DNA from 2 places in the Caulobacter sp. GW822-FHT01G02 genome. Region 2 is predicted to be linked to the other one. Evidence: predicted binding sites of a transcription regulator. Region 2 holds the regulator's gene; the other holds the start of a gene.
What was found. Region 2 encodes LexA, which represses DNA repair genes until DNA is damaged. Its sites were predicted from a motif close to ATGTTCNCNANNTGTTCT; they were not measured.
Positions count from the first base shown of each region.

Region 1: the regulator LexA is predicted to act here: its motif matches at 1,975-1,992, upstream of AC1RNC_RS22430 (ImuA family protein).

Region 1 covers NZ_JBXAON010000008.1:208,942-213,352, forward strand. The annotation lists gene AC1RNC_RS22425 (DUF6504 family protein) at 1-1,234, opposite strand, end outside; gene AC1RNC_RS22430 (ImuA family protein) at 1,197-1,958, opposite strand; gene AC1RNC_RS22435 (MerR family transcriptional regulator) at 2,163-2,555, opposite strand; gene AC1RNC_RS22440 (TolC family protein) at 3,246-4,411, shown strand, end outside.
Region 2 covers NZ_JBXAON010000002.1:478,181-482,591, reverse strand. The annotation lists gene AC1RNC_RS07745 (lysophospholipid acyltransferase family protein) at 1-487, shown strand, start outside; gene AC1RNC_RS07740 (class I SAM-dependent methyltransferase) at 565-1,356, shown strand; gene lexA (transcriptional repressor LexA) at 1,528-2,232, shown strand; gene AC1RNC_RS07730 (isocitrate lyase/PEP mutase family protein) at 2,305-3,060, opposite strand; gene AC1RNC_RS07725 (ComEC/Rec2 family competence protein) at 3,103-4,411, opposite strand, start outside.

The sequences.
Region 1 (4,411 bases), on a different contig from region 2:
ACAGGGCCACCGTCTCGACCGGTTCTGGCCGGGCAAAGAGTCGCGAAGGTCGGGGCCAATCCAGCGGCCAGCAAAACTCCTCCACCGCGTCGAGCGCGGACGCGGCGCGCACCGAGCGCTCGGGCAGATCGCTTTCGGCCGAGGCCAGGCGATAGACTTGGCCAGCGCCCAAGCGATTGGTCAGGGTGTCGACCAGGGCCGACAGGTCGGTGGGGGCGTTGTTGTCGCCCAGGCTCTCGGTCTGCTTGAAGACCAGCGATTCCGCTCCAGGCGCGGCGAGGATGATCTTCTCCACGCCAAAGCCGGGATCGACGTTTTCGAGCTTTTCGCAGAGCAGCCGGGCCAGACGCTTGGCGTCCCGGGTCGGAGAGGCCATGGCGATCCTGGCCGTCTCGGTACGATTGTCGACCCGCACGAAATAGGCGTCCAGGCGCCGGGCGCCGAGGCTGACAGCTTCCAGCGCCGCGCAGAGTTCAGCGACCAGCTGGGTGACGTATCGCGCCATGGTTTCGGGCGCCCCGATCGGCTCGGCAAAAGCCCGGCGGGCTGTCAGCGTCTCGGACGCCATGACCGGCTCGATGGGCTCGGCGTGGCGGCCGAACGCCTGGTCCAGGCGCCGCACCGGGGCGTAACCGATCCGATGGGTCAAAGGCCCCTTAGGCGTGGCTTCCAGCTCGCCGACGGTATCGAAGCCCAAGCGACCGAGCGCCTCGACCGTGGCGACCGGAAGACGCAGCGCCACCACGGGCAGATCTGAGATGACCCTTCCGATCACGCCAGGATCGGCAACGTAGATGGCTCGCCGGCTGTAGCGGGCCAGGGCGTGGGCCGCGCCCCAGGTGTCGGCGATCGCGACCTGAGACTGCAGACCCACCTTCTCCAGCCGGCTGCGGATGTCGATCAGCATCTTCTCCTCGCCGCCGCGCAGGTGCGCAGCGCCGGTCGCATCGATGACCAGGCCGTCCAGGGCGTCGGGAGCGGCGATGGGCGAGTAGAGACGCTGGGCCCAGAGCGCCAGGCGATGGAGCGCGGCCGCGTCGCCGTCCGCGTCCAGGTCTTGCAGCACCAGGCCCGGGACCATGGCGCTCGCGTGAGCGACGGCCTGGCCAAGTCGAACGCCGGCTTCCACCGCCGCGGTGTTCAGATTGGCCACGGCGCGGCGACGCCCCACCCGCCCGACCATGACGACGGGGACGTCAGGCGGCGGCGCGCTCTTGCCCAGGCTGCGACGCAACCGATCGGTCGGCCACTGCGGTAGGAAGACGGAGATGACCCTTGGCGTCACAGGCTTCAATCTCGATGTCGAAAGCTTCGCCAGCGCGGCAACGCATGAGTTCCAGGAGCCAGCGGGCCCGGCCGACGCCGGCGGTTGGCAGGGGGGAGGAGGGGAGAGCCGACACTCTCCACCGGGTGGTGGCCGCCGTCGGCTGACCAAGATCGGCCGCATCGGCGATCCGTCGCCATCGTCGGATGGCGATCGCCATCTGGCCGCTCTTCTCGGCCGCGAGCTGAAGACGGCGGGACGCTGTCATCGACAGTTTGGCGACCTCGCCGACCACGCCGGCCAGACCGCGATACTTCAGCCCCTCCTCCATCGCCCCCAGGATGGCCGCCTCGTCGCCGGCTTCGGCGAAGATGACACGCTTGGGGGGCAGACCCGCCTGCGCCAGGGCCGGCGCGAAGAGATCGCGCTGACGAAGACACCAGAGCACCGGGCCATCCGCCCGCGCGAGGATCCCGGCCGCGAAGCTTGCTGCGGCGGCGCCATGCAGCGCGCCCTCGGCCCCGCCGGCGACTTCGTGCAGCGCGCCCATTGCCAGACCTTGACCGGGCAACCGCTCATCGATCGCCTCCACGCCGAAAGGCAGGACCCGGCCGCTGGCGCTGTCGGCCAGCTCGATCAGGCGAACCTGACGTCTGAGCGCGTCGAGCGCGGCGGGTGAGCGCGGGAGGGACATTTGAACCAAAACTAAGAAGTTCTATCTTTGTTCTCATCCCGATTTATGAGTCAACGCCGGGTGCGTCCGTGTTTGACGCCCAAGCTCTACGATTCATGCGAAAACGTAAGGGCTTGTGCCGATTCAGATATTTTTTGTCGCAGGCGTAGCAGCGCCTGCTGGTCAGCCAAAGCCGATACCGCCGAGCGCAGGAAGGTCGGCCATCTATCCGGCCAAAGCCTCAATCACCCGGCAGTCGGCAGCCCGGCCGTCACAGGTCGCGGTCACCATGCGCCGCAGTTCGCTGCGCAGCGTTTCCAACTGGGCGATCTTAGTCTCGACATCTTGAAGTTGCCGGGAGGCCAGGGCGTTAGCCTCGCCGCACGGGCGTTCAGGGTTGTCTGCCAGATCCAGCAGGTTGCGGATCGCCTCGACTGAGAAGCCGAGCTGCCGCGCGTGGCGAATGAACGCCAAACGTCGGACGGCGTCGGCGTCATAAACCCGACGGTCGTTGGCCGCGCGCCTCGGCTCGGGGAGCAAGCCAATCTCCTCGTAAAAGCGGATGGTCGGGACCTTGACGTCGGCGGCCTTGGCCAACAGGCCGATGGAGAGGGTCATCTAGAGGGCTCCTTGTTCATACGAATAGGCCCTGGTTCCACAGCGGCGAACGAAATCTTTCGGGCGACGCCGCCCCATCGAACGATGGTTTCGGGCTCTTGCGCTGCATTTCGATAGCTGATTTCCGCCGGGCTCAGCCGAGTAAAGAAAACGCTTGATCCTCTAGCCACTAGAGGAAGCAAGATGCCGACGAGTCAAGGCGCGGTGTCTTATGAAAGCGCGCCCAACAGCGTGCGCCCGTTCGTGGCGTTGGAGTATCTGGGGTGGCCATGGACAGGCTGAGGGCTTGGGGAAAGGGCATTGCGCAGCTGGCGATCGCTTGCGCTGTCGCCTTGTTCGCTCTTGCACCAAGTCTCGATGTTGCCTTCTGCCCCGAAAGCAAACCTGCGCCGACCACCTCGTCAGCGGCCACCTTTCAGCAAGTCGCGATGGCGACCAACGCAGAGCGGGGTAGACCCTCTCCGGCTCTGGTCGGGTTTTGCCTTTACGGCCATTGCCAACATAGTGTGGCCTTTCCTCCGCCTATGGCGGCAGATCATGCGCCCGCCAGCGACCGACCGACCGAACGCCACGCGTTGGCGAACACGGCATTGCCTGTGTCGAATCCCGAATTTGAATTGAATCGACCGCCTCGCGCTTGAGCCGCTACGCGCCTGTGGCGCGCCGCCTCGTCAAATCGTGAGAAGGTCTATGTCCCTATCTGTTCCTCAAAAGCTGCGCCTTAAGCTGCTGCTTGGCCTTTCGTTGCAGTCACTGCTAGCCGGCGCCGCGCTCGCTGACCCCGCGCCGCCGTTCAGGGAGCTGCTGCGTCAGGCCCAGGCGACGGCCCCCCGTTTAGCCGAAGCGCGGGCCGAAATCGCGCGCGCCGAAGGGCTTGCACGCCAAGCTGGCGCTATGCCCAACCCGACACTGGGCGTCGAAGTCGAGAACTTCGCCACCAGCAATGGGGTGAACATGGCCGAGACTACGGCTTCGATCGAGCAAACGATCGAACTCGGCGGCAAACGATCGGCGCGTATCGCTGCCGGACGCGCCGACGTCGAAGCCGCGCGTCGGCGCGCGGCGAGCGCCCAATCGGAATATACGTTCGATCTCGCCGCCGCCTACGCAGAGGCAGACGGCGCCGATCGCCGGCTGCAATTGGCAAGCGAAGGCCTTGAACTCGCGCAGGAAGACGCCCGTGTAGCAACCGTCCTAGTCCAATCCGGGCGTGAGGCGGATCTGCGGCGGGTGCAAGCCCAAGCGGCGGTGCAGGCAGCGCGCGCTGCGGTTGACCAGGCCAGGGCCGCGCGCGCTACGGCTTTCGCCAATCTCACCGCCATGGTGGGCGCGCCGGTGTCCTACACCTCGATCCCGGTCAGCCTGCTCGACGAAGCCACCAAGACCCTCCGAATTCCAGATCCGAACCCCCTTTCGAGCCCTGCCTATCTGGCAGCAGAAGCCGAGCGCGATGCGGCGGCGCGGCGCGTACGGGTGGAGCGGAGCCAGGCGGTGCCAGACGTGACCGTCTCGTTCGGGGTCCGCAAAATGCAGGAAGACAATTCCACCGCCATGGTGGCCGGCGTCGCGATGCCGTTTCCAATCTTCAGCCGCAATGGCGGTAACATCAGCGCGGCGCGAGCTGAGCTGAATGCCGCAGAGGCCCGCCTCAATTCGGCTCGGCTCGATGCCGAAGCCGCGGCGCGATCGGGCGTTGCTCGCGTGAGCGCCGCAGAAACGCGCCTGGTTGCGGCTCGGGAAGGCGAGCAAACCGCCGAGGAAGCCTACCGCCTCACGCGCATCGGCTATGAAGGCGGCAAACTGGCCTTGGTAGAACTGCTAAACGCCCGTCGCGCGCTGACCGATGCCCGCACTCA
Region 2 (4,411 bases):
GCCGACGACGACCCGCAAGTTCGTGATCATCGCCGCCCCGCACACCAGCAACTGGGACTTCGTCTATTTCCTGGGCGCGGCTGACGCCCTGAACTTGAAGCTGAGCTTCATGGGCAAGGCCTCGCTGTTCCGCTGGCCGTTCGAGACGCTGATGAAGGACCTTGGCGGCGTGCCGATCGACCGCTCCCAGTCACGCGATACGGTCCAGGCCATGGTCGACGAGTTCGCCCGCCGCGACGAATTCATGCTGACGATCGCGCCCGAGGGCACACGCGGCAAGGCGGGCGGCTGGAAAACGGGCTTCTACAACATCGCCCTGAAGGCTGGCGTGCCGATGGTGCCCGGCTTCATGGACTACAAGCGCAAGGTGGTGGGCCTGGGTCCGGCGATGATCCCCAGCGGCGACTATGAGAAGGACATGGCGACGCTGGCGGCGTTCTATGCGCCCGTCACGCCCAAGCACCCGGAACTGAAGACCATTCCCTAGGGTGGATCAACGGCCGGGTTGGCTGAAGCCTGGTCGCTCGCTAGGGTCCGCGCCGCTCTTTCGTTGAAAGGAATCGGATGCGGGCCCTTCTCTCCAAGCTGCGGCGCGCCCTCTCGCCAACGCCAACACCGCCGCCGTCCGACGCCGTGGCCGCCCCTCAGGAGCTATGGCACCTCGTCGGCGCGGCCGACGCCGACTTCATCCGCGTGGGCCAGCAGTTCAAGGAACTGTTCGTCGCCGCCGGCCTGCAGCCGCATCACGCCATCCTCGATGTCGGCTGCGGCATCGGCCGCGCCGCCGCCCCGCTGGTCGACTATCTGGATGAGTCGGGCCGCTATGCCGGCTTCGACGTGATGGCCGAGGCCATCGACTGGTGCAAAGCCAATATCGCCGTCGGCGACCCGCGCTTCGAATTCACCCATGCCGACATGCACAGCGACCGGTACAATCCGGGCGGCTCGCAACCGGCCAGCGCCTTCATCTTCCCCTATCCGGACGCCAGCTTCGACTATGTCTGGCTGGGCTCGGTGTTCACCCATCTGCTGGCCGCCGACCAGGCCCAGTTCGCCCGCGAGATCGCCCGGGTGCTGAAGCCGGGCGGGACCAGCATCGTCTCCTGGTACCTGATCGACGACGAGGCCCGCGCCAATACCGGCGCCGGCAAGATCGCCTTCGACTTCGTCCACGCCCTGGACGGTTGCTGGACCGCGACGCCGGACCTGCCGGAGGCGGTGATCGGCTATGACCTGGAGCCGATCCTGGCGCAGTACGAGGCGCTCAACCTCGACGTCCTGAACCAGGCCCTCGGCGTCTGGCGCCGTCAGCCGATGCAGGACCAGGACATCATCATCGCCCGCAAGCGCCTCTGAAAGCTTTCGTTAAGCTTTTGATTCTGGTCGCCTTTTCCGCGACCTCATGCTCTAGCCTTTGAATTTCCTGGACTTTTGGCCAGCGGCAACGCTCGACTTGACTTTGAGGCGGAACGCCTAGAGAACATTCGCGAGGTTTGCGGTTTGTTCCGCGTTCCAGCCGAGGTCGACATGCTCACCCGCAAGCAGCACGAACTGCTGATGTTCATCCACGAGCGGATCAAGGAGACCGGCGTCTCCCCGTCCTTCGACGAGATGAAGGAGGCCCTGGACCTGGCGTCCAAGTCGGGCATCCACCGGCTCATCACGGCCCTGGAAGAACGTGGCTTCATTCGCCGTCTCGCTCACCGGGCCCGCGCGCTGGAAGTGGTGAAGCTGCCGCAGCAGGCCACGACGGCCGCCCCGCCCAAGGGGCGAGGCGCCTTCCGGCCGCAGGTGTTCGAAGGCGGCGGCGCGCCGTCATCGGCCTCCGTATCCGCCGCGCCGGCCAATGACAGCCGCGAACTGCCGATCCTGGGCAAGATCGCCGCCGGCACGCCGATCGACGCCATCCAGCACGAGCGCGAACGTCTGCCGGTGCCCGAATCCATGTTGGGCAATGGCGAGCACTATGTTCTCGAGGTGCAAGGCGACTCGATGATCGAGGCCGGCATCCTCGACGGCGACTACGTGATCATCAAGAAAGGCGACACCGCCACCTCGGGCGAGATCGTCGTCGCCCTGGTCGGCGAGGAAGCCACCCTCAAGCGCCTGCGCAAGAAGGGCGGCTCGATCGCCCTGGAGGCCGCCAACCCCAAATACGAGACCCGCATCTTCGGTCCCGACCAGGTCGAGGTGCAGGGCAAGCTGGTGGGGCTGATCCGCCGGTATCACTAGGCGCTTCCGAGCGCTTGAAATTCGACCCCGATCTTCATCCGAGGATCGGGGTCCTTTCGTATCGGGTGACGCTTACAGCCGCCCCTCCTCCGCCAGCCGCTTGGCGACGGCGTCGAACCCGGCCCAGGCCGCCGCGGCCAGCGCCCCGCCCGTGCTGACCCGGCGCACGCCCAGCGCGCCGAGGCTCTCGACGGACATCTCAGGCCCCCAGAACAGCACATTGACCGGCTTGGGCGCCACGGCCTGGACGATCGCCTGGATCTCTTCCGGATCGGTCACCGCAGGCGCGTAGAGACAGTCGGCCCCCGCCTCCGCGTAGGCCTTGAGCCGCTCCAGGGTCGGGGCGAGGTCGCGGTTTCCGCGCAGATAACCCTCGGTGCGGCCGACCAGGATCACGTCCTGGCCCGAGGCGCCGATCGCCGCGCGGGCGGCCTTCAGACGTTCGACGGCGACCGGCAGGTCGTAGAGCGCCGAGCCCGACCAGTCTTCGATCGACAGGCCCGCGACGCCGGCCTCGATGGCCAGGGTCACGCTCTCGCCGACGACCTCGGGCGTGTCGGCGAAGCCGTTCTCGAAGTCGGCGTTCACCGGCAGGTCGGTGGCGGCGCACAGCATGCGCAGGTGATCGATGACCTCATCGCGGGTGATCTGGCCATCGTCCTTGCCCATCGCCCAGGCCATGCCGGCGCTGGTCGAGGCCAGGGCCTTGAAACCGAGCTTTTCCAGACGCCTGGCGCCGCCGACATCCCACGGATTGGGCAGGGCGAAGCAGCCGTCGGCGTGCAGGGCGCGGAAGGCGGCGCGGCGGGCGACGAAAGGGTTCGACATGACAGGTCCTCCGGCGGATTGCGTCCCGCGCTCCGACAAGGCTTAACGGGCGCTGGTGACATCGGCTGTCAGCAGGCGGCTCCCCGCTGGACGACTCCACGGCCGGTCGCCGCGCAGGGGCTGAGCCCAGACGATGCGCCAGCCATCGGGCCGGCGATAGAGCTCCGCGGCCCCGCCCCGCGCGAAATCCTCGGCGGTCAGCAGCACGGTGTCGGCGCACAATGGCGGCATGCGCGCCGGGGCCGGGGCGCGGATCACCACGACCTCGCTGCGCACGCAGAGACCCGCCAGCGTCTCGGCGTCGGGAGTCTTGCGGCTCCACGCCAGCGACAGCCGTACGGGCGCGCCCGGCTCCGGCGCGCAGATCCGTTTGTCGCAGCCATAGAGGCTCCAGGTCGCCGGGGTCAGGCCACGCCGTCGCGCCCACAGTTCCGCGCCGAACCGCTTGGCGTCGGTGCGTAACAGCACGGCCGCGTCGCCCGAGCGGACGGCGGCGGTCGCCCCGTCGGCGGCGATCCAGGCGTCCGGCGCGGCGGGCCTGGGCCACAGGGCGACCGCCAGGGCCAGGGGCGCGCCGATCCAGCGCAACCGCCCCCGCCAGAGGCACAGGGTCATCAGGCCCAGGAAGGCGACCACCAGCACCTGCGGCGGCGCGCTGGCCACGATCCGCTGGGCGCCATGAGCGTCGGCGAAGCCGCTGGCGATCCCGACCATGCCGTCGATCCCCCAACCGGCCAGGACCAGGAACGGCGCGCCCAGGCCGAACGGCTCCAGCAGCGTCCCGACCGCCAGGAACGGCATGATCACGAACGACGACAGCGGCGCGACCGCCAGATTGGCCGGCAGGCCCCAGACGGCGACGCGATTGAAGTGCTGCATGGCGAAGGGCGCGGTAGCCAGGCCCGCCACCAGGCTCGCGGCGACCGAGGCCGCCAGCCAGGTCAGTCCCGCCTGCGGCCAGCGGATCCACCACGGCGTCGAGATCTCCTTCACCGGCCGAGGCCAGCTTTCGGCCAGGGCCACCAGGGCGGCGGTGGCGGCGAACGACATCTGAAAGCCGGGTTCGCCGGCTGTTTCGGGTTTCATGGCGAGGATCAGCAGCGCCGCGACCGCCAGGCCGTGCAGAGTGATGGCGCGGCGGTCAAACAGAATGGCCAGGAAGGCGACGCTCGCCGTGATCGCCGAGCGCTCAGCTGGCGGCGGCGCGCCGGAGATGACCAGGTAGCCCAGCACGGCGGCGAGGCCGGCGATGGCGGCGATCTTCTTGCCCGGCGCCCGCAGGGCCAGCCACGGCCAGGCGGCGACGCCCAGCCGCACGGCGCCGAACACGAAGCCGCCGACGATGGCCATG